DNA from 4 places in the Arthrobacter sp. 10T425 genome. Region 1 is predicted to be linked to each of the others. Evidence: riboswitches for the same ligand, from Rfam matches in the RefSeq annotation. Region 1 holds a riboswitch; each other region holds the start of a gene.
What was found. A riboswitch is a leader RNA that binds a small molecule or an ion and turns the genes downstream of it on or off. The one in region 1 is predicted to bind S-adenosylmethionine.
Positions count from the first base shown of each region.

Region 2: linked by a shared signal. The riboswitch ahead of AC1DDH_RS07965 (aminotransferase class V-fold PLP-dependent enzyme) and the one ahead of AC1DDH_RS16865 (methionine ABC transporter ATP-binding protein) in region 1 are both predicted to bind S-adenosylmethionine.
Region 3: linked by a shared signal. The riboswitch ahead of AC1DDH_RS14545 (bifunctional o-acetylhomoserine/o-acetylserine sulfhydrylase) and the one ahead of AC1DDH_RS16865 (methionine ABC transporter ATP-binding protein) in region 1 are both predicted to bind S-adenosylmethionine.
Region 4: linked by a shared signal. The riboswitch ahead of AC1DDH_RS12495 (DUF1737 domain-containing protein) and the one ahead of AC1DDH_RS16865 (methionine ABC transporter ATP-binding protein) in region 1 are both predicted to bind S-adenosylmethionine.

Region 1 is NZ_JBFTGZ010000016.1:29,738-34,285, reverse strand. It holds gene AC1DDH_RS16875 (LLM class flavin-dependent oxidoreductase) at 1-1,147, opposite strand, end outside; gene AC1DDH_RS16870 (methionine ABC transporter permease) at 1,194-1,859, opposite strand; gene AC1DDH_RS16865 (methionine ABC transporter ATP-binding protein) at 1,852-2,661, opposite strand; SAM riboswitch class I at 2,801-2,891, opposite strand; gene AC1DDH_RS16860 (CoA-binding protein) at 2,989-3,414, opposite strand; gene acs (acetate--CoA ligase) at 3,722-4,548, shown strand, end outside.
Region 2 is NZ_JBFTGZ010000005.1:136,053-140,600, forward strand. It holds gene AC1DDH_RS07955 (Nramp family divalent metal transporter) at 1-223, opposite strand, end outside; gene AC1DDH_RS07960 (class I SAM-dependent methyltransferase) at 391-1,185, opposite strand; gene AC1DDH_RS07965 (aminotransferase class V-fold PLP-dependent enzyme) at 1,267-2,706, opposite strand; SAM riboswitch class IV at 2,741-2,854, opposite strand; gene hisN (histidinol-phosphatase) at 2,932-3,762, opposite strand; gene rsgA (ribosome small subunit-dependent GTPase A) at 3,839-4,548, opposite strand, start outside.
Region 3 is NZ_JBFTGZ010000012.1:40,675-45,222, reverse strand. It holds gene metX (homoserine O-acetyltransferase MetX) at 1-954, opposite strand, end outside; SAM riboswitch class IV at 966-1,081, opposite strand; gene AC1DDH_RS14545 (bifunctional o-acetylhomoserine/o-acetylserine sulfhydrylase) at 1,265-2,581, opposite strand; SAM riboswitch class IV at 2,643-2,758, opposite strand; gene AC1DDH_RS14540 (VOC family protein) at 2,928-3,566, shown strand; gene AC1DDH_RS14535 (CPBP family intramembrane glutamic endopeptidase) at 3,741-4,508, opposite strand.
Region 4 is NZ_JBFTGZ010000009.1:140,079-144,626, reverse strand. It holds gene AC1DDH_RS12510 (hypothetical protein) at 1-661, shown strand, start outside; gene AC1DDH_RS12505 (O-succinylhomoserine sulfhydrylase) at 729-1,937, opposite strand; gene AC1DDH_RS12500 (rhodanese-like domain-containing protein) at 1,938-2,357, opposite strand; gene AC1DDH_RS12495 (DUF1737 domain-containing protein) at 2,354-2,662, opposite strand; SAM riboswitch class IV at 2,690-2,803, opposite strand; gene AC1DDH_RS12490 (ATP-grasp domain-containing protein) at 3,122-4,075, shown strand; gene AC1DDH_RS12485 (aminodeoxychorismate lyase) at 4,148-4,548, opposite strand, start outside.

The DNA.
Region 1 (4,548 bases):
GCGTTCCCACCACCCGGTTGGCCCGGCTGCGGTAGAGCGCAATGTCGCGGAGGGTGGGGTTGCCGCCGCGGACGGAGGCGCGGATAGCCGTGAGATGTCCCTGGCTGCCTTCCGTTTCAAGGTCCCCGAGCGGGGTGTCCAGCGGCAGGCCGCCGAGGTCGACGCCGAACCCGCCGCCCACGTGGGCCAGCAGGGCTTCAATGTCCAGGCTGTCCTCGAGCTCGTCGGCTTTGCGGTTCGCCTCGGCTTCGGTGCCGCCCACCACGAAGTGCATGCCCTGGAGGAACTTCACGTCATCCGGATGGCGGCCGGCGGCAACGGCCTGTTCCCGGACGGCCGCGGTGTACTTCGCGGCCACCTCGGTGCTCGGCGCGAGTGTGAAGGTGGCCTCGGCGTTGGCGGCGCAGAACTGCTGGCCGCGGCCGGAGCTCCCGGCCTGGAAAAGCACCGGGGTGCGTTGCGGTGAAGGGGCCGCGAGGTGGGGTCCGTCGATCGAGTACCGGGGCCCGCGGTGGTAGATCTTGCTGACTTTCTCCGGGTCCGCGTGGACCCCGGTCGCCTTGTCCCGGAGCAGCGCGTCGTCTTCCCAGGATCCTTCCCACAATTTGTAGGCGGCCTCGACGTATTCGTCCGCCCAGTCGTAGCGTTCGTCATGCTTGGTCAGCTCGGTGGCGTTGAAGTTCCGGTGCGCGTTTTCCAGCACGCTGGTGACGATGTTCCAGGCCACGCGGCCGCCGCTGATGTGGTCCAGCGTGGACATTTGCCGGGCGAACTGGAACGGATGGCTTTGAATCACCGACGACGTCGCGGCCAGCCCGATCTCCCGCGTTCCCGTGGCGAGCGCGGACAGCAGGATGAGGGGGTCGTTGGACGGCACCTGCAGGCCCTTTTTCAGCAGCGATGCCCACCCGCCGTCGTAGTCGCCGTAGAGACCGACGACGTCGGCGAAGAAGATCGCGTCAAACTTGGCGCCTTCGAGCTGGCGGGCCAGGTCGATCCAGAGCTGGAGTTCGTTGAACCGGTGCTGCTGGGCTTCCGGGCGCCGCCACTGGCCGCCCATGATGTGGCTGGACGTGTTCATCACGAAGGCGCTGATCAGCAGGCGCGGGCGGGGTCCGTCGAAACGGGTACTGGGCGTTGAAGTCATGGGGTGCTTTCCGCTGTGGGAGGTGGGACGAGGGTGCTGCCGGCGCTCAGAGGCGCTTGTCCAGGCGCCGGGCAACATAGGATCCGCCCAGCTGAACGATGGTGACCAGCAGGATCATCAGGACAATGGCGGTGATCATGAGCGGCGTTTCGTAGCGGTAATAGCCGTACCGGATGGCGAAGTCGCCGATTCCGCCGCCGCCCACCAGTCCGGCCATCGCCGAGTAGGAGATGAAGCTGACGGTCATGATGGTGATGGAGCTGACGAGTCCGGGCTTCGCCTCCACAATCAGGACGTCCCGGACGATCTGGGACCGGCTGGCGCCCATGGACCGTGCCGCTTCGACCACTCCGCCGCCGAGCTGGCTCAGGTTCTGTTCCACGAAGCGGGCGAAATACGGAATGGCGTTGAGGGTCAGCGGGACAATGACGGCGGCCGTGCCGATGGTCGTGCCGACAATGAACCTGGTCACGGGAATGATCGCGATCAGCAGGATCAGGAACGGGAACGAGCGGAGCAGGTTGACCAGCCCGTCCAGGACCCGGTGCAGCTTTGGCCTGTGCTTGAGCCCGTTGGGACCGATGGTGTAGAGCTGGACACCCAGCGGTGTCCCGAGCAGCACCGCCAGCGGGATGGCCACCAGCAGCATGGTGAGGGTCTGTCCCATGGCGACGCCGATTTCGGGCAGGACTTCCAGGATGCGGTCAAACATTGATCAGGCCCTCCGACGCGGCTGTGGTGTGGGTGCCCCTCCCGGAGCGGTCCAGCTGGATCTCATCGGAGACCAGGTAGCGGCCGATCGACGTCGCCGGGCGGAAACCGGGGCGCTGGAGTTCGGCGAGGTCGAACTGCTCCACCACCCGGCCTTCTTCCATGACCGCGACGCTGTCCGCGATGGCCTTGATGACATTCATCTCGTGGGTGACCACCACGATTGTGATGCCGAATTCGGCGTTGACGTCGGCCAGGTATTGCAGGACCGATGACGTCGTCCGGGGATCCACGGCCGACGTCGGCTCGTCGCAGAGCAGCACTTTGGGCCCGGTGGCGAGGGCGCGGGCGATCGCCACCCGCTGTTTCTGGCCCCCGGAGAGTTTGGCCGGATACGTTCCCGCTTTGTCGGCGAGGTCCACGATTTCCAGGGTTTCGGCGGCCCGCCGCCGGCGTTCCGCCTTCCCGACGCCGGCGAACTTCAGGGACAGCTCCACATTTTCCTGGGCCGTGAGGTTGTTGAGGAGATTGAAGTGCTGGAAAATCATGCCGATGTCATGCCGCTTGGTCCGGAGCTCGGCGTCGGACAGGGTCACCAGGTCCACGCCGTCCACCAGGACGCGGCCCGACGTCGGGCGCTCGAGGAGGTTGATGTTGCGCAGCAGCGTGGATTTGCCGGCGCCGGAGAACCCGATGATGCCCTGGATGGTGCCCCGCCTGATGTGCAGGCTGACGTCATCGACGGCCGTGAAAGGTCCCGCGGCCGAAGCGAATGACGTGCTGACGTTCTGGATCTCGATCACAGGCCCCCACCTGCTCGGGGCCGCGGCGCTGCCGCTGTCTGCGTGTTCATGATTTCCTCCGGGCTCGCCCGAGGAAAGCCCTGGGTCCTGGCTTCCGGGCAGCGCTGAGCGAAGCCGGGGAGCCTCAGAACACAGTGGTTCTCCATCGGTCCTGGCGGTAGCACCGTCCTCAAAGGAGGGGGTTGCTGCGGCGTCACGGAGCCAGATCTCTCAGCCGCTCGGGATGGTTACGAGTCCATCTCACACGGCAGGAGGCCGGATACAGAAAAAGCCGGTCACATTTTGTAACCGACTCTTCCCGATCTGTTGATCGTCATTCCCGGGCCGTTAGATGCCCACGCGCCAGCCTTCGCGGGCGGGGCACGCGTTCACGACGACGTCCAGCCCGGCGGCCTTGGCCCGGTCCGTCGCGGCGTCGTCGAAGACGCCCAGCTGCAGCCAGACGGCCTTGGCGCCTACTGCGATGGCCTCGTCTATGACTGCGCCCACCCTGTGGGAGTTGACGAAGCAGTCCACGACGTCGATCGGGTGCTTCTCCGCCGGGATGTCAGACAGGGAACGGTACCCCTTCTCGCCGTGGACATCGTCGCCCGGAAGGTTGACCGGAATGATGGTCATGCCCATCCGGTCCCGGACATAGAGGGAGACCTCATTCGCCGAGCGCCATTCGTTGGTGGTGAGGCCGACCACCGCCCACGTGCCTTTGGTTCGCATGAGGCGGTCAATGACTGCCGGATCGTTAACATGGGCCATGCATCAACCTTACTCCTGCGACCTTTCCGGGCAATTGTCGAATAAATGAATGATTTGGGCAGGACCCACGCCGGGTGAACGAATATTACGGCGCTCCCGGACGCCGATTTTGCGGAATCGTGCATCTGAAGTTCTAGTAGGTAGTGACCATCCCGAGCGGCCGAGAGACCTGGATCGATGACGCCGCAGCAACCCCTCGGTGACGTGAGACGACCATTCCCACGCAACCGCTCCGCCCTCCTTCGGTGAAATTCGAGGGAGCCGGAGCAACCAAGGGTGCTACTGCCAGGACCGATGGAGTGCAGCAATGACCCCTGAGAATTCTTCCGCCCTGCCCACCTTTGCCCGGACTGCGTCCGAGGCATTCCCACAAACCACTTCGGACGCGACGGCGAACGAAGCAGGGCTGCGTGACGCGGCCGGCTCCTCTCGCGGCTCTTCGGGATGGTCCCTGAACGAGTCCACGGACGGCGCAGTGCACGGCGTCCCCGCCGATGGGCCGGCGCGTCACCGCAGCACCACCTCCGGAAACCACCTTCCCCGGCACAGCGGCGCCGCGACCGCGGGAACTGTCCAGGCAGAGACGGTTGCGTTCTGGGAAACCCAGGCTCTCCGCCTCGACTGGGCGGACCTGCCCGGCGGCGCGACGGAGCAAACCAAGCCCTGGCACACCGCGCACCGCCGGGTCCCGGCCGACGTCGAGGCCGGCACCGGACCGCAGATCACCTGGTTCGAAGGGGGCAGGCTCAATGTCGCCTACAACTGCGTCGACCGCCACGTAGCGGCGGGGCGCGGAGACAAGGTGGCCCTGCACTTTGAGGGCGAGCCCGGCGACCGCCGTGCCGTCACCTACGCCGGACTCCAGCGCGAGGTCTCCAAAGCCGCCAATGCCCTCCTGGATCTCGGCATCACCAAGGGCGACCGGGTGGTCATCTACCTCCCCGTCATCCCCGAAACCGTGATCATCACCCTCGCAGTGGCCCGGATCGGTGCCATCCATTCCCTGGTCTTCGGCGGATTCTCCGCCGAGGCCCTGAAGTTCCGGGTGGAGGACACCGGCGCCAAGCTCCTGGTCACCACCGACGGCCAGTTCCGCCGCGGCACCGCCGTGCCGGTCAAGGACAACGCGGACGC
Region 2 (4,548 bases), on a different contig from region 1:
GGACGAGCACGGCCATGACGTTGGCGGCCACGAGGACCCACACCAGCAGGTAGCCGTACTGCGCTCCGGCGGTCAGGTTGGCGGCCACGTTTCCGGGGTCCACGTAGGCGATCGACGCCACGAAGGCCGGTCCCAACAGGCCGATCAGCGCCCTCCGGGCACCCGGGTGTTTGTAAGTGGGGGCGTCCTGCGCCGGTTGCCCGTGTCCCGTTAGCTCCAGCACTGCCAGCTCCTGTGATTGGCGCGTCGGCGTTGACGCGATGATCGGCGCCGGCCGGAAAACAGCCGGTGTCAAAGTTTCGTGTGCCTATAAGAATTTATTAGGCATACCGAAACAATAAGCCCGGCGGGCGCTGCGTGCAATCCGGGGCAATCCGGGGTGAGCGTGCATCAGGCCCGGAAGGCCCGCCACGTCTGGGTCAGGTAGGGCAGCCGGAGCACCTCGCCTGGGGTGTGTCCCAGGTGTTCGTGCAGATACCAGGCGAGGTTGGCTGTGACCTTGGCCCGGGTGGAGTCCGATGCCGCGAGATAGTAGCTGCGGGACTTGGCCAGCTCCTGGATGTCCTCCGTCGTGACGGAATCCTCCCAGCGCGTCAGGTGGCTCTCCAGCCCGGCGAACTCGGGGCCCACGGCCGGACGGAAGTGCGGCTTGTGGACGTCCCCGGCGTGCATGATCCGGGAGAGCCGGTGCACCCAGGGCACGCTGGTGTCCAGCTGGTTCCAGATCAGGCCCAGCACGCCGTGCGGCCGCAGGATCCGGGCAATCTCGGCGCTGGCCAGGCCCGGGTCGCACCAGTGCCACGCCTGGGCAACCGTGACCAGGTCAAAGGACTCCGGCTCGAGACCGGTGTCCTCGGCGCTGCCCTCGATGGCGGTGACGTCCGGCAGGGTCCGGCGCAACTGCTCAAGCATGTCGGCAGAGGGGTCCACGGCCACCGCGGCCAGTCCGCGTTCTGCCAAAAGGGAAGTGAACTTCCCGGTGCCCGCGCCAATGTCCGCGGCGTCCCTGGCTCCCGCCGGGACCAGCCAGTCGGCCGACTCCTGCGGATAGCCGGGGCGGACGCGTTCATAGTGCTCGCCGCCGTCCTGGAAGCTTTGTCCGAGTTCCTGGCGCCGCTCGCTGTGCAGCTTCGGTCCGCTGTGGAGCCTAGCTCCGCTGTGCAGCCTGGGGCAGGCGCTTGCCACGTGCGATCTCCTTCGGGAAGGTCCTGCTGGTTTCAGATACCTTTCGAATTTACCGCACCCGCGCCGGGCCCTGATCCTGCGCTAGTCGAGGGTGCAGGGCGCAGCGCCGGCGGTGCCCGGGGTGTTCGGCGCCCAGTGGGGGTAGCTGCGGGTATCGTTGGCCGGCACCCAGCGGCCGGCATCCACCACGTAATCCCAGCCGAGTCCGTTCTGCCGCAGCTGCTGCAGGCCGGCCAGCAGGCGTTCGGCGTCCTCCAGCCGTGAGCCGAGGCCGAAGCTGGCCCGCAGGGAGCCGGCGGGCAGGCCGAGCCGCTTGAGCAGCGGGTGGGCACAGAAGCGGCCGTCGCGCAGGCCAATGCCGTGTTCGGCCGACAGGTAGGCGGCCACCAGTCCGGCGTCGTAGCCTTCCACGGAAAAGTTCACGACGCCGATCGTGCCGGTGTCCGGCTGATCGCCTCCAGTGGAAGAAGCGGAGGAAGAATCGGAAGCTGAATCGGCAAAGATCCGGTGCACGGTTACCCCTTCGATGCCCTGGAGGCCCTCGACGAGGAAGGACCGGATGGCGTCCTCGTGGGCCTGCCACTGCTCCGGGTCCAGGGCTGCAATGACCTGGGTGGCGCGGGCGAGGGCCGCCGCACCGAGGACGTTCGGCGAGCCGCCCTCGTGCCGGGCAGGTCCCGTGGTCCAGCTGACGGAGTCGAGCCGGGCATCGCGGACCGCGCCGCCGCCGGCCAGGTGCGGGGTGCCGGCGTCGAGCCAGTCCGTCCGCCCCACCAGCACGCCGGCGCCGAACGGGGCGTACAGCTTGTGCCCCGAGAAGGCGAGGTAATCGACGTCGTCCGCGGCGATATTGATCCGCCGGTGCGGGGCGAGCTGCGCGGCGTCGACAACGATCCTGGCGCCGTATTCGTGCGCCAGTGCGGCCAGGGTCCGGATCGGGAGGATCTCCCCGGTGACGTTGGAGGCGCCGGTGACGGCCAACAGACTGACGCCGCCGCGGGCGAGTTCGTCGCGCAGGCGGTCCACGGTGGCCGCGAGGGTGGCGGCGGCCACGACGCTGCGGTGCGGGACATTCTGCCAGGGCAGGAGGTTGGCGTGGTGTTCGATGTCGAGGTAGAGGACCTCGCCCGCGGGCCGCCCGTCGCGCAGCGGCAGGCAGCCGGCCAGCAGGTTCAGGGAATCGGTGGTGTTGCGCGTGAAGATCACGGAATCGCCGGGCCGGCCGCCCACGAAGTCCCGCACGATGTCCCGGGCGTTCTCGTAGACGGAGGTGCTGATCTGCGATGCGTAGCCGGCCCCGCGGTGCACGCTTGCGTAGTACGGCAGGATTTCGTTCAGGTAGGCCGAGACCACGGACAGGGCCGGGGCGGAGGCGCCGTAGTCGAGGTTGGCGTAGCGCGCGTGGCCGCCGGTGATCAGCGGGGCCTGGATTTCGGCCCCGGTGACGGCTGCCAGCGGGCGGGCCGCGAGGGCAAGCCGTGCATGGAATTCAGGGGCAACGGGGAAAATGGCAGTTGTCATGGGACCTCACTCGAACAGGACCCCACACCGTGGGAATCCGCGCTTGCCGGGTCCGTTCCGGACCGGCCAGGTCGTCACCCGGGGCACCCCACCGCGACTGGAGGGTTGCCGGCCAGCAAACCGGGGTTTAGCGCTGGCACTCGTGACCTGCATCGAGCGTAGGACATCGGCGCAGCCGGGGAAAAGGCGGCCGCCGATTGTGAAGCGGATTATTACGGGCGCGGATCAGTTGTTCGGGTGGGCCTGAAAGAGGTCGTCGAGTCCGGGGTTGAGCCGCTTGAGCACTTCCGAGTGCAGGATCGAATTGGTGGCCAGGGCGTTGCCGCCGAAGGGGCCGTCCTCGCCTTCGAGCGAGGTGAAGCGGCCGCCGGCCTCGGTCACGATCGGCACCAGGGCGGCCATGTCGTAGAGGTTCAGCTCGGGTTCGCAGGCGATGTCCACGGCGCCCTCGGCCACGAGGCAGTACGACCAGAAGTCACCGTAGGCGCGGGTCCGCCACACTTCCTCGGTCAGGCCCAGGAACTCGTCCAGGTTCCCGCGTTCCTTCCAGCCGCCAAGGCTGGAGTAGGACAGCGAGGCGTCCTCGAGATTGGAGACGTTGGATACCTTCAACCGTGTGGCGGCGGCGAGCGAGCGGCCCGTGTAGGCGCCTGCACCCTTGGCGGCCCACCAGCGCTTGCCCAGTGCCGGCGCGCTGACGAGGCCGACCACCGGCTCGCCCTCATCGACGAGGGCGATCAGGGTGGCCCAGACCGGGACGCCGCGGACAAAGTTCTTCGTGCCGTCGATCGGGTCGATGATCCACCGGCGGGAACCGTGGCCCGAGCTGCCGAACTCTTCGCCCAGGACCGCGTCACGCGGACGTGACCGGGAGAGCTGGCCGCGGATGGCCTCTTCCGCGGATTTGTCGGCATCGGTGACGGGTGTGAGGTCGGGCTTCGTCTCGATCCGAAGGTCGAGCGCCTTGAAGCGGCTCATGGTCTGGGAATCGACCGAATCTGCCAGTACATGGGCAAGGCGCAGGTCATCGTTGTAGCTCGAAGCGGGTTGGCTCATGGTTCCAAACTACCGTCAAACCGGGCCGCCGGGCGGGAGGCCGCGGCTCGGCGCCGCCGCCCCGCTGCCGGTCCGGCTAGGAGACGGTGCCCAGTTCCTTGGTTTCCTGCGCTTCCATCCGCGGGTCCGTGCCCAGCAGCCGGCGCAGGGACGCGAGCCTGGCCGGTCCCGAGGGCCCCGCGTGCCCGGCCGCAACCCACTTGTCGACGCCGCAGTTGACGGCGGTGGAGTCATGCTTGCAGCCGCGTTCGCAATCATCGGTGCCGGGTTCCAGGTCCGGGAAGGAACGCAGGATCCGGTCCGGGTCCACGTGGGCCAGGCCGAAGGACCGGATGCCGGGGGTGTCGATGATCCAGCTGCCGGCCGGGGCATCGTTGACTTTGAGCGCCAGTGCCGAGGAGGACGTGTGGCGGCCGCGGCCGGTTACCGCGTTCACGCCTCCTGTGGCCCGCTCGGCCCCGGTCAGGGCGTTGACCATGGTGGACTTGCCGACGCCGGAGTGGCCCAGCATCACGGTGACCTTGCCGTCGAGGTAGTCGCGCAGCTGGGATACCGCGTCCTTGTCGAGCCGGGCGGAGAGCCCGTCGTCGGAGCGGGCGTCGATGCCGGAAGCGGCGGAGTCGGCGGTCTTGGAGATGATGACGGGGAAGTCGAGGTGCTGGTAGTTGGACAGCAGCTCGGCGGGATCCTTGACGTCGGCCTTGGTGACGAGCAGCAGCGGCTCAATGCCGGCGTCGTACGCGGCCACCAGCGCGCGGTCGATGAAACCGGTCCGCGGCTCGGGGT
Region 3 (4,548 bases), on a different contig from region 1:
GGCGGTGGCCGGAGCCAGTGCCTCCCCGAGGCTTCCGCGCCCCCGGCACACATCGTGGCTCATGAGGGCTTCGGTGATCGCGATGTAGCTGTTCGCGTCGAAACGCCGGGCCAGTTTGCTGCCCTGGTGGTCCAGGTAGCTTTCCACCTGGTAGCGCCCGCGTCCGGCCAGCGATCCGGCTTCCAGGGGCGTCTCGGACTCCTGGGCGTTGCGGCCAAACCGGCCGTCCAGTTCGGCCGCTGAGCGGTAGGTGATGTGCGCGATGCGCCGGGCGAGGGCGAGCCCTGCTTCGGGTTCCGGGCCGCCGTAGTAGTCCCCGCCCTTGAAGTGGGGGTCCTGGCGGATGGCCAGCGTCTGGGCCTGCGCGAAGGCAATCTGTTCGGCGGTGCTGCTGGCGCCGACGGAAATCACGGCGCAGCGCCGGACCCGGCCGGGAAACGTGACGGCCCATTCAAGGGCGCGCGCGCCGCCGAGCGAGCCGCCCAGCACCGCGTACCAGCTGCCGATGCCCAGGGCATCGGCCAGCCGCGCCTCGGCGGCGGCGGTGTCCCGCAGGGTGACCAGCGGGAACCGCGATCCCCAAGGGCGCCCGTCGGGGGCCGGGGTGGAAGGCCCGGTGGATCCGTAGCAGCCGCCCAGGATGTTGATCGAAACGACGAAATACTTGTCCGTGTCCACGGGAGCCCCGGGTCCGGCGAGCTGTTCCCACCAGCCGGGCTCCCCGCTCTCGCCGCGGGTCACGTGTGTGTCGCCGGTCAGGGCGTGTTCAATGAGCACGGCGTTGGAGGCGTCCGCGTTCAGGGTCCCCCACGTCTCGTAGGCGAGCACCACATCCGGCAACGGAGTCCCGGATTCGAGCTGCAGATCACCGATCCTGACGAACTGGACGGTCCCGTCAGGGGTCCGGGATGGTTTGGTTTCGGGAACACCCGTGCGGGTGACGGCAATCGTCATGTGAGGACCTATCTTCGCGCTTGCCCGCCGTCAGCTGACCGGCAGGCCAGGTCTTCACCCGGGGCACCCCGCCGCAAAAGGAGGGTTGCCGGCCAGCAAGCCGGGGCTGTCGCTGGCACTCATGACCTGGTACGAGTCTACGAAACGGGGTGCGGAAATGACGAAGATTATGACTTCCATGTGACAGCCGGACCCGTCAGCACCGCAGACTCCCCACCTTTGACAGCCGTGACCGGCGGGTCGCCCCGAAGTGCCGGCGATTCCCGGTGTCATGCCCGTAAAGGTGGGGAAATTCGGCGTGGGCTTCGGCCTAGGCGGACTTGGCCGCGCGGAATCCGGCGTCGAGGTCCGCCAGGATGTCGTCAATGTGCTCCAGTCCCACCGAAAGCCTCACCAGCCCGGGGTTCACCCCGGCGATCACCTGCTGTTCGGGCGAGAGCTGGCTGTGGGTGGTCGACGCCGGATGGATCACCAGCGACCGGACATCGCCGATGTTCGCGACGTGCGAGTGCAGTTCGAGGGCATCGACGAACCGCTTGCCGGCCTCCGCTCCCCCTGCAATGTTGAACGCCACGACGGCGCCGGTCCCCTTGGGCCCGTACTTGCGGCCGCGCTCGTACCAGGGGCTGGACGGCAGCCCGGCGTAGGCGACCGATTCGACGTCGTTCCGCCCCTCCAGCCAGTGCGCCACCTTCGTGGCGTTGGCCACGTGGCGCTCGACGCGCAGGCTCAGCGTTTCGATGCCCTGGGCGATGAGGAACGCGTTGAACGGGGACACCGCGGAGCCGAGGTCGCGCAGGAGCTGGACCCGGGCCTTGAGGATGTAGGAGAGATTCGCGCCCAGCGCGCCGCCCGCTCCGAGGTCGCGGGCATAGACCAGGCCGTTGTAGGTGGGGTCGGGGGTGTTGAAGCCGGGGAACCGCTCCGGGTCCTTCCCGAAGTCGAAGTTGCCGGAGTCCACGATCACGCCGGCGATCGCGGCGCCGTGCCCGCCGAGGTACTTGGTGGCGGAATGGACCACGATGTCCGCGCCCCACTCGATCGGCCGGATCAGGTAGGGGGTGGAGAGCGTGTTGTCGACAACCAGCGGCACGCCGGCCTCGTGCGCCACCCGGGAGACGCCCTCGATGTCCAGGACGTCCTGGCGGGGGTTGGAGACCACTTCGCCGAAGAACAGCTTGGTGTTGGGCTGGACGGCGTCCCGCCACTGGTCCAGGTTGTCCGGGTCCGCCACGAAGGTCACGGAGATGCCGAACTTCTTCAGCGTGTGCGCGAGCAGGTTGTAGGTTCCGCCATAGAGGCTGGGGCTGGCCACCACATGGTCCCCGGCCTCGGCGATATTGAGGATGGCGAACGTCTCGGCGGCCTGGCCGGAGCTGAGCAGCAGCGCCGCGAGACCGCCTTCCAGGCTGGCGACGCGCTGTTCGACGGCATCCTGGGTCGGGTTGCCGATCCGGGTGTAGATGGGCGCGAGCTCGGCGAGCGCAAAGCGGTTCGCGGCGCTTTCGGCGCTGGGGAACACGAACGACGTCGTCTGGTAGATAGGCAGGGAACGCGCGCCGGTGGCGCTGTCCGGCTCCTGGCCGGCGTGGATCTGGCGGGTTTCAAAGGACCAGGCGTTGGACATTGGTGCTCCTCGAGTCACTGGGCACAGCACCGGCCGGGGCTTTCGGCCCGAACCGGAAAAGGCGCCGCGCTTGCCCTCCGGCGGGCGCCGGACGGCCAGGTCATCACCCGGGGCACCCCACCGCGATACGAGGGTTGCCGGCCAGCAAGCCGGGGCTGTGCGCTGGCACTCATAACCTGACTCCAGTGTAGGAATGGCGGCGGAGCCCTGGATAGCTTTGTGACGAAGATGAAGACGGCCGCCGTGACGGAGCATCCGGGGCGCCGCGTTCCGCGCCCCAGGACGTCCCACGACGGTTAGGGGAGCCTAAGCTGAGAGGTCCATCACAAAGTGCCAAGATGATGGCATGCGCATGGATCACGTCTCTTACGCCTGTGAACACGATGGCTTGGCAGCCACCACTGAACGTATTGCGTCTGCCCTCGGCGTTGAAGCCGTGAAGGGTGGAGTGCACCCCCGTTTCGGGACACGCAACATGATTATCCCGCTCGCGGGACACAAGTACCTGGAAGTCGTGGAGGTCCTGAACCACCCGGCTTCCGACAAGGCCCCGTTCGGCCAGGCCGTCCGGGCACGCTCCGAGGCCGGCGGCGGCTGGATGGGCTGGTGCGTCGAGGTTGACGACCTGGCCCCGTTCGAGGAGCGGCTCGGCCGCGCCGCCGTCAACGGCAACCGGAAGTTTCCCGATGGCCGCGAACTGGTCTGGAAGCAGATCGGCATCCTGGGGCTCATCGCCGACCCCCAGGTGCCGTACATGCTCAAGTGGGAGGGCGACCCGGAGTTGCACCCGTCCAACGCCTACGCGAGCGATGTCAAGATGTCCGCACTGACCATTGCCGGTTCGGCCGAGCGCGTCACGGAGTGGCTGGGCGAACCGGTTGAAAAGCCGCTGGAAGACGTCGCCGTGAACTGGATCGCGCCGCACGGTACTCCCGGCATCCTCTCAGTCACCTTCGAGACCGCCTCCGGAGCGGTCACGATCTAACGCTCCACCCGCCCCACGCTTCGGCCGCCATCTCTTAGGTGCCAACGATGTCACCTAGGAGACGGCGGCCGAGATCATTTAAGGCCTGCTCCTAAAAGCAACGCGGGGCCACTTCGCGCCCGTCCGGGGGCTCCGGATGGGCCCGAAGGGACCCCGCCTTGCTTTGCGGGGAACTCAGCCCAGGCCCACGGCCTTGCCGAACAGGCTGAACCCCACGAACGCCACGGTGTCCAGGATGGCGTGGGCGATCACCAACGGCATCACCCGTTTGGTCCGGATGTAGAACAGCGCGAAGACGACGCCCATCACCGCGTTGCCGATGAACGGCCCGAACCCCTGGTACAGGTGATAGCTGCCGCGGAGCAGGGCGCTGGCGGCGATGGCCGCCGGCACGCTCCAGCCCAGTTTCCCGAGCCGGTCCAGCAGGTACGCCACCACAATCACTTCCTCGACCACCGCGTGCCGGATCGCGGACAGGACCAGCACCGGCACGGTCCACCAGTACGCGTCCAGGGCACTGGGGATGATCGCCGTCGTGATCCCCAGCGCCCGGCCGGCGGCGTAGAGCCCCAGGGACGGAATGCCGATGAGCGCGGCGAGTCCGAGACCCTGCAGGAGGTCCTTGCCGGGCCGGGCGAAGTCGAAGCCGATCCTTCGGAACGCCGAGGTTCCGCGCTCACCGGCCGGCCAGTGCTCGGTGAGGAAGTAGATCACGAGGGCCACCGGGACCAGGGCGAAGATGATGTCCAGCAACTGGTAGGTGAGGTCGAAGTATTCGCGTGCGCTCTGTGAGCGGTTCAGGGTGGATGTCCCCTGGGCCAGCGGCGCCGTGGTCATCTTGTCCAGCAACTGCACCAGGGAGTAGATCGCGGACTGCCCCAGCGACAACCCCAGGACAATCAACACTTCGAACCGCAGCCGACGGCGGGAGGGAACCAACATGGTTCTATCTTGCCTGCACTTGCCGATAGTTTGCTGGTGC
Region 4 (4,548 bases), on a different contig from region 1:
GGAGTTCGCCAGCGTCAGCGCACTCACGACGGGACCCGTCGGGGAGCGGCTGGTCGACTTGGTGGCCGAGGTGACCAGGCGGTACCAGCCGGACGCCGTGGCCTTGACGGAACTGATGTTCGATAACAACACCTACGGCGGCGACGACCGCGATTCCTACCGGCTGGCCAGCGGCGGGACGGACTGGCCGCGGCTCGCGAACGGGGACATCGACGTCGAACACCCGAGCCTTGGGGCCTGGCGGTCGAAGGCGGTGGCGGCCATCGTGGCCAAGGCGGCGGCGGCCGCCCACGCGAACGGTGCCACGCTCGACATGGACGTCCGGGCGCCGTGGGACGATCCCGCCGGCGACCGGCCGGAGAGCGGCCATGACTACGGGCTGCTCGCCGCGGCCGCGGACCGGCTGGTCTTGTGGGACTACTTCGGGCTCAACGACGCCGCTCCCGCCTATTCCGCCGAGCTGGCCGCGGCCATGGCGAAGCGGTCCGGGAAGTTCGCCATCTCGGTCGGGATGTGGGCCAAGGACGGGCGCATCTCCGCCGCGGACCTGGCGGCCGGGCTGGAGGCGTCTGTCTCCGGCGGGGCGGCCGCCGTCGCCGTCACACCGTCCAGCATGCTGGACGACGACGCCTGGCGGGCGCTCAAGGCGGCCTGGGCCTGAGCGGCCATGGCCCTGGACCTGCTTTGAGCGCCTGGACCTGCTTGAGTGTTTAGACCTGTTTGAGCGCCTAGACCTGCTTGAGCGCCTGGCCGAGGTCGCGGATCAGGTCCTCCACATCCTCCAGGCCCACCGAGAGCCGGACCACGCCGTCGCTGAGCCCGATCGCCGCGCGGCCTTCCGGGCCCATCGCGCGGTGCGTGGTGGTGGCCGGGTGCGTGATGAGCGTCTTGGCGTCCCCCAGGTTGTTGGAGATGTCGATGATCCGCAGCGCGTCCAGGAGTGCGAACGCGGCCTGCTTCGCCGTGCGCCCGGGGGAGGGCTGCAGCTCCAGGGTGAGCACGGTCCCGCCGGCCTTCATCTGCTGCACTGCGAGCGGGTACTGCGGGTGGGACGGCAGCAGCGGGTACTTTACCCAGCCGACCGCGGGCTGTCCCTCGAGCCATTCGGCCAGCCGCAGCGCGGAGGCCGAGGAATGGTTGACGCGCAGGGCCATGGTCTCCAGGCCCTTGGTGAGCACCCAGGCGTTGAACGCCGAAAGCGCCGGACCGGTGTGCCGCATGAGCTGCTTGACGGGCCCGTCGATGAATTCCTTGGTGCCCAGGATGGCCCCGCCCAGGACGCGGCCCTGGCCGTCGATGTGCTTGGTGCCGGAGTAGACCACCACGTCCGCGCCGAGGTCGCCGCAGCGCTGGAGCAGCGGGGTGGCGAAGACGTTGTCAACCACCACCGTGGCGCCGGCCGCGTGCGCCAGTTTGCTCACGGCGGCGATGTCCACGATTTCCTGCATCGGGTTCGACGGCGACTCGAAGAACACCGCCGTGGTCGGCTCGGACAGCGCGGATTTCCACTGCTCCAGGTCCGGGCCGTCCACGAAGACCGTCTCGACACCCCAGCGCGGCAGGATTTCGTTGAGGATCACGAAGCACGAGCCGAACAGCGAGCGGGCCGCGACCACCCGGTCGCCGGCCGCCAACAGCGCGCCCAGGGCGGTGAAGACGGCGGACATGCCGGACGCCGTCGCGAAACACGCCTCCGTTCCCTCGAGCAGCCGGAGCCGCTCCTGGAAGGTGGCGACGGAGGGGTTGCCGTAGCGGGAGTAGACGAAGCGCTCGTCCTCACCGGTGAAGGCGCGCTCGGCGGCGGCCGCGGACTCGTAGACGAATCCTGAATTGAGGAAGATCGGCTCGGTGGTTTCCTGGAAGCCGGTGCGGTCAAGGCCGCCACGGACGGCCTGGGTGTCGGCCGCCCAGCCGGCGGCGTCGGGATTGAAAGTCACTTAGATCTTTCCGAGGTTGGTGGGCAGGCCGCGGTTCTTCCAGCCATTGACGGTGCGTTCGCCAAAGCGGTCGGTCTCGCCTTCGAAGCCCTCAAGGACGTTGTACGAGGTGTAGCCGGCGGCCGTCGCGGCCGTCGCGGCCGCGATCGACCGGGCCCCGGAACGGCAAAGGAACACCAGTTCGACGGCGGTGTCCTCCGGCGCCTGCTGCCTTAGCTGTTCCACGAAGTGCGGGTTCGGCGTGCCGCCAGCGAGGTTCCACTGGATGAAGAGCGGATCGTTGCGGCTCTCGCCCGCGGCCGCGGTGTCCGGGATGCCGATGTGGGCCCATTCGCCCTCGGTCCGGACATCCACCAGGATGGCTCCGGCCTCCAGCTTGGCCCACGCCTCCTGCGGGCTGAGGTCTCCGGCGTAGCTCATGCGTGGCCCGCGAAGGCCCCGTCGGCGCCAAATTCGTCGGCGTCGAGCTCATCAACCGCATTGGCCACGGCGGCGTCCGCACTGGCAATCGCGGCCGGCAGGACCAGCGCCTGCGCCACGATCACGGTGCTTCCGTTGAAGCTGGCGGCGGGGCTTCCATGCAGCACGTAGCCCTCGGCCAGGGCGGCTGACACCCGCTCGCAAAAGGCGCGGTCATCCGCCCCGGTGAACAGGCGGTAGGCCAGCCTCTCCTCGCCCCCGGGTGCGGTACCGGGTGCTGTGCCGGGCGCGGCTGTTGTGGGTATTGACGTGTCGGTCACGACGGATCTCCTCTTTCACGCTTGCAGCTCGAATTCTCGATTGCCGAGTATTCACCTGAGGCACCCCGCCGCGAAAGGGAGGGTTGCCGACCGGCCAGTCAGGGCTTGGCACCGGTTCTCATTACTCCCCAAAAACGTAACACCTGCGACGCCGGCCCGCACCGCCGCCGTCGTCATGTTCCGTAACCGGACCGCGGCCCGGGCGAGTAGTGGCGGGCTCCAGTTTCGGGTACAGCCCACTCGTGTCTGCCGGGACGTTTCGCCGTTTACTGGGGGGATTAGGTCCGACGAGTCGGCCGGAGCTGCAGGTGATTCGAGCAATGTGTGAATCAAGCAGTCCCGGAATCGACTCGTCTGTCCATCAACAAGCTGTCTGGGAATCGGAGGCTGGAACGGTCGGAGCCGCAGCCGCGGTCCGGCCGGTGACGGCGGAATGGAGCAATCGTGGGCCCGCGCATACTCGTTACCGGGATTACAAGCGCCGCCGGACGGGCCGTCGCGGCCCAGCTCGAAGCCCGGGGCCTCCCGTACCTCGGCTCCGACGCCCGTGCCGACACCCGCCAGGCCGGGGAGGCTCCCGCCGCCGCGGTCAGGCTCCTGCCGGCGACGAACCCGGACATGGTCCTGGACCTGCGCCGGGTGGTGGACCGCGAAGCCATCAACGTCATCATTCCGACCCTCACCGTGGAACTCCCGGTCCTGGCCGCGGCCCGCGCGGGATTCGCCCAGGACGTGCGGATCATCGTGGCCGACCCCGCCGCGGTTGCCCTCGCCAACGACCACCTGTTCGCCACCTGGGCGCTGCAAGCGGCCGGCATCCCGGTGCCCCGGTTCGCGGTTCCGGGCGACCTCGCCGCCGCGCCGGCTTCCCTCGCCGGCCTCAGCGGCCCCGTGGTGGTCAAGCCGCGGGTCTTCAAAGGCTCCCATGGTATCCACCTGCTGGCCGGAACCGACTCCGTTAGCTGGAAGAACATGCCGGCGGGGCAACTGGTCCAGGAATTTATCCCGGGCGCCGACTATGTGTGCCTGGTGTTCGGCACCCCGGCACGCAACGCGATGGCGCCGGTGGCGGTGGTCCTCGAGAAGACCAGGACTCCGTATGGACGCGCCGGCAGCGACGAGGTCAGCCGCAGGGTGCCGGCGAACCAGGCCGGGGATGTGCGCAAGCTGGGCCTGGCCGCCGTCCGCGCGCTCGGGCTGACCGGGCCGGTCCAGGTCCAGATCCGCCGCCGCACCGACGGAACGCCCGTGGTGCTGGGTGTCTGCGCGACCCTGGGGGAGAACAGCACCTGGGCCCCGGAAATGCTCGGCGCCGTGCTCGCAACGTTCATGCTCCCGGCGTTCAACCCGGCCTCGTTCCGCCTGTGCCCGGCAGTGCCCGCGGACGCCCTGGGGTGAGCGCAACACCAACGCGGGGTCACTTACGGCCCATCCGGGGACATGGGATGGGCCGTAACTGACCCCGCGTTGCTATTCGATGGTCGCGAAGAGGGCGTTGAGTTCGGCCGTGAGTTGGCGCCGGAGTTCCGGGGTGCCGATTTCCTGCCCGTCGATGTGGTTGACCGGGGCCAGGAGCCGGATGCTGGAGATCAGCCAGACCGCGTCGGCGTCCAGCAGGTCCTTCGGCTCCAGCGGGCCGTAACCCAGCTCCCAGCCGGCGGCCTTGGCGGCGGTGAACAGGGCGCCCTGTGATGTGCCGGGCAGGATGCCGCTGTCCAGCTGGGGCGTGATGAGCCGCCGGATGGTGCTGACGCCGCCGGCGCCGTCGTCCGAGGTTTCCAGATGGGCCAGCAAAACGGTCGACGTCGGACCTTCCAGCACCCGGCCATCCGCGGACGTGAAGATGACGTCGTCGGCGCCCTGCCGGTGGG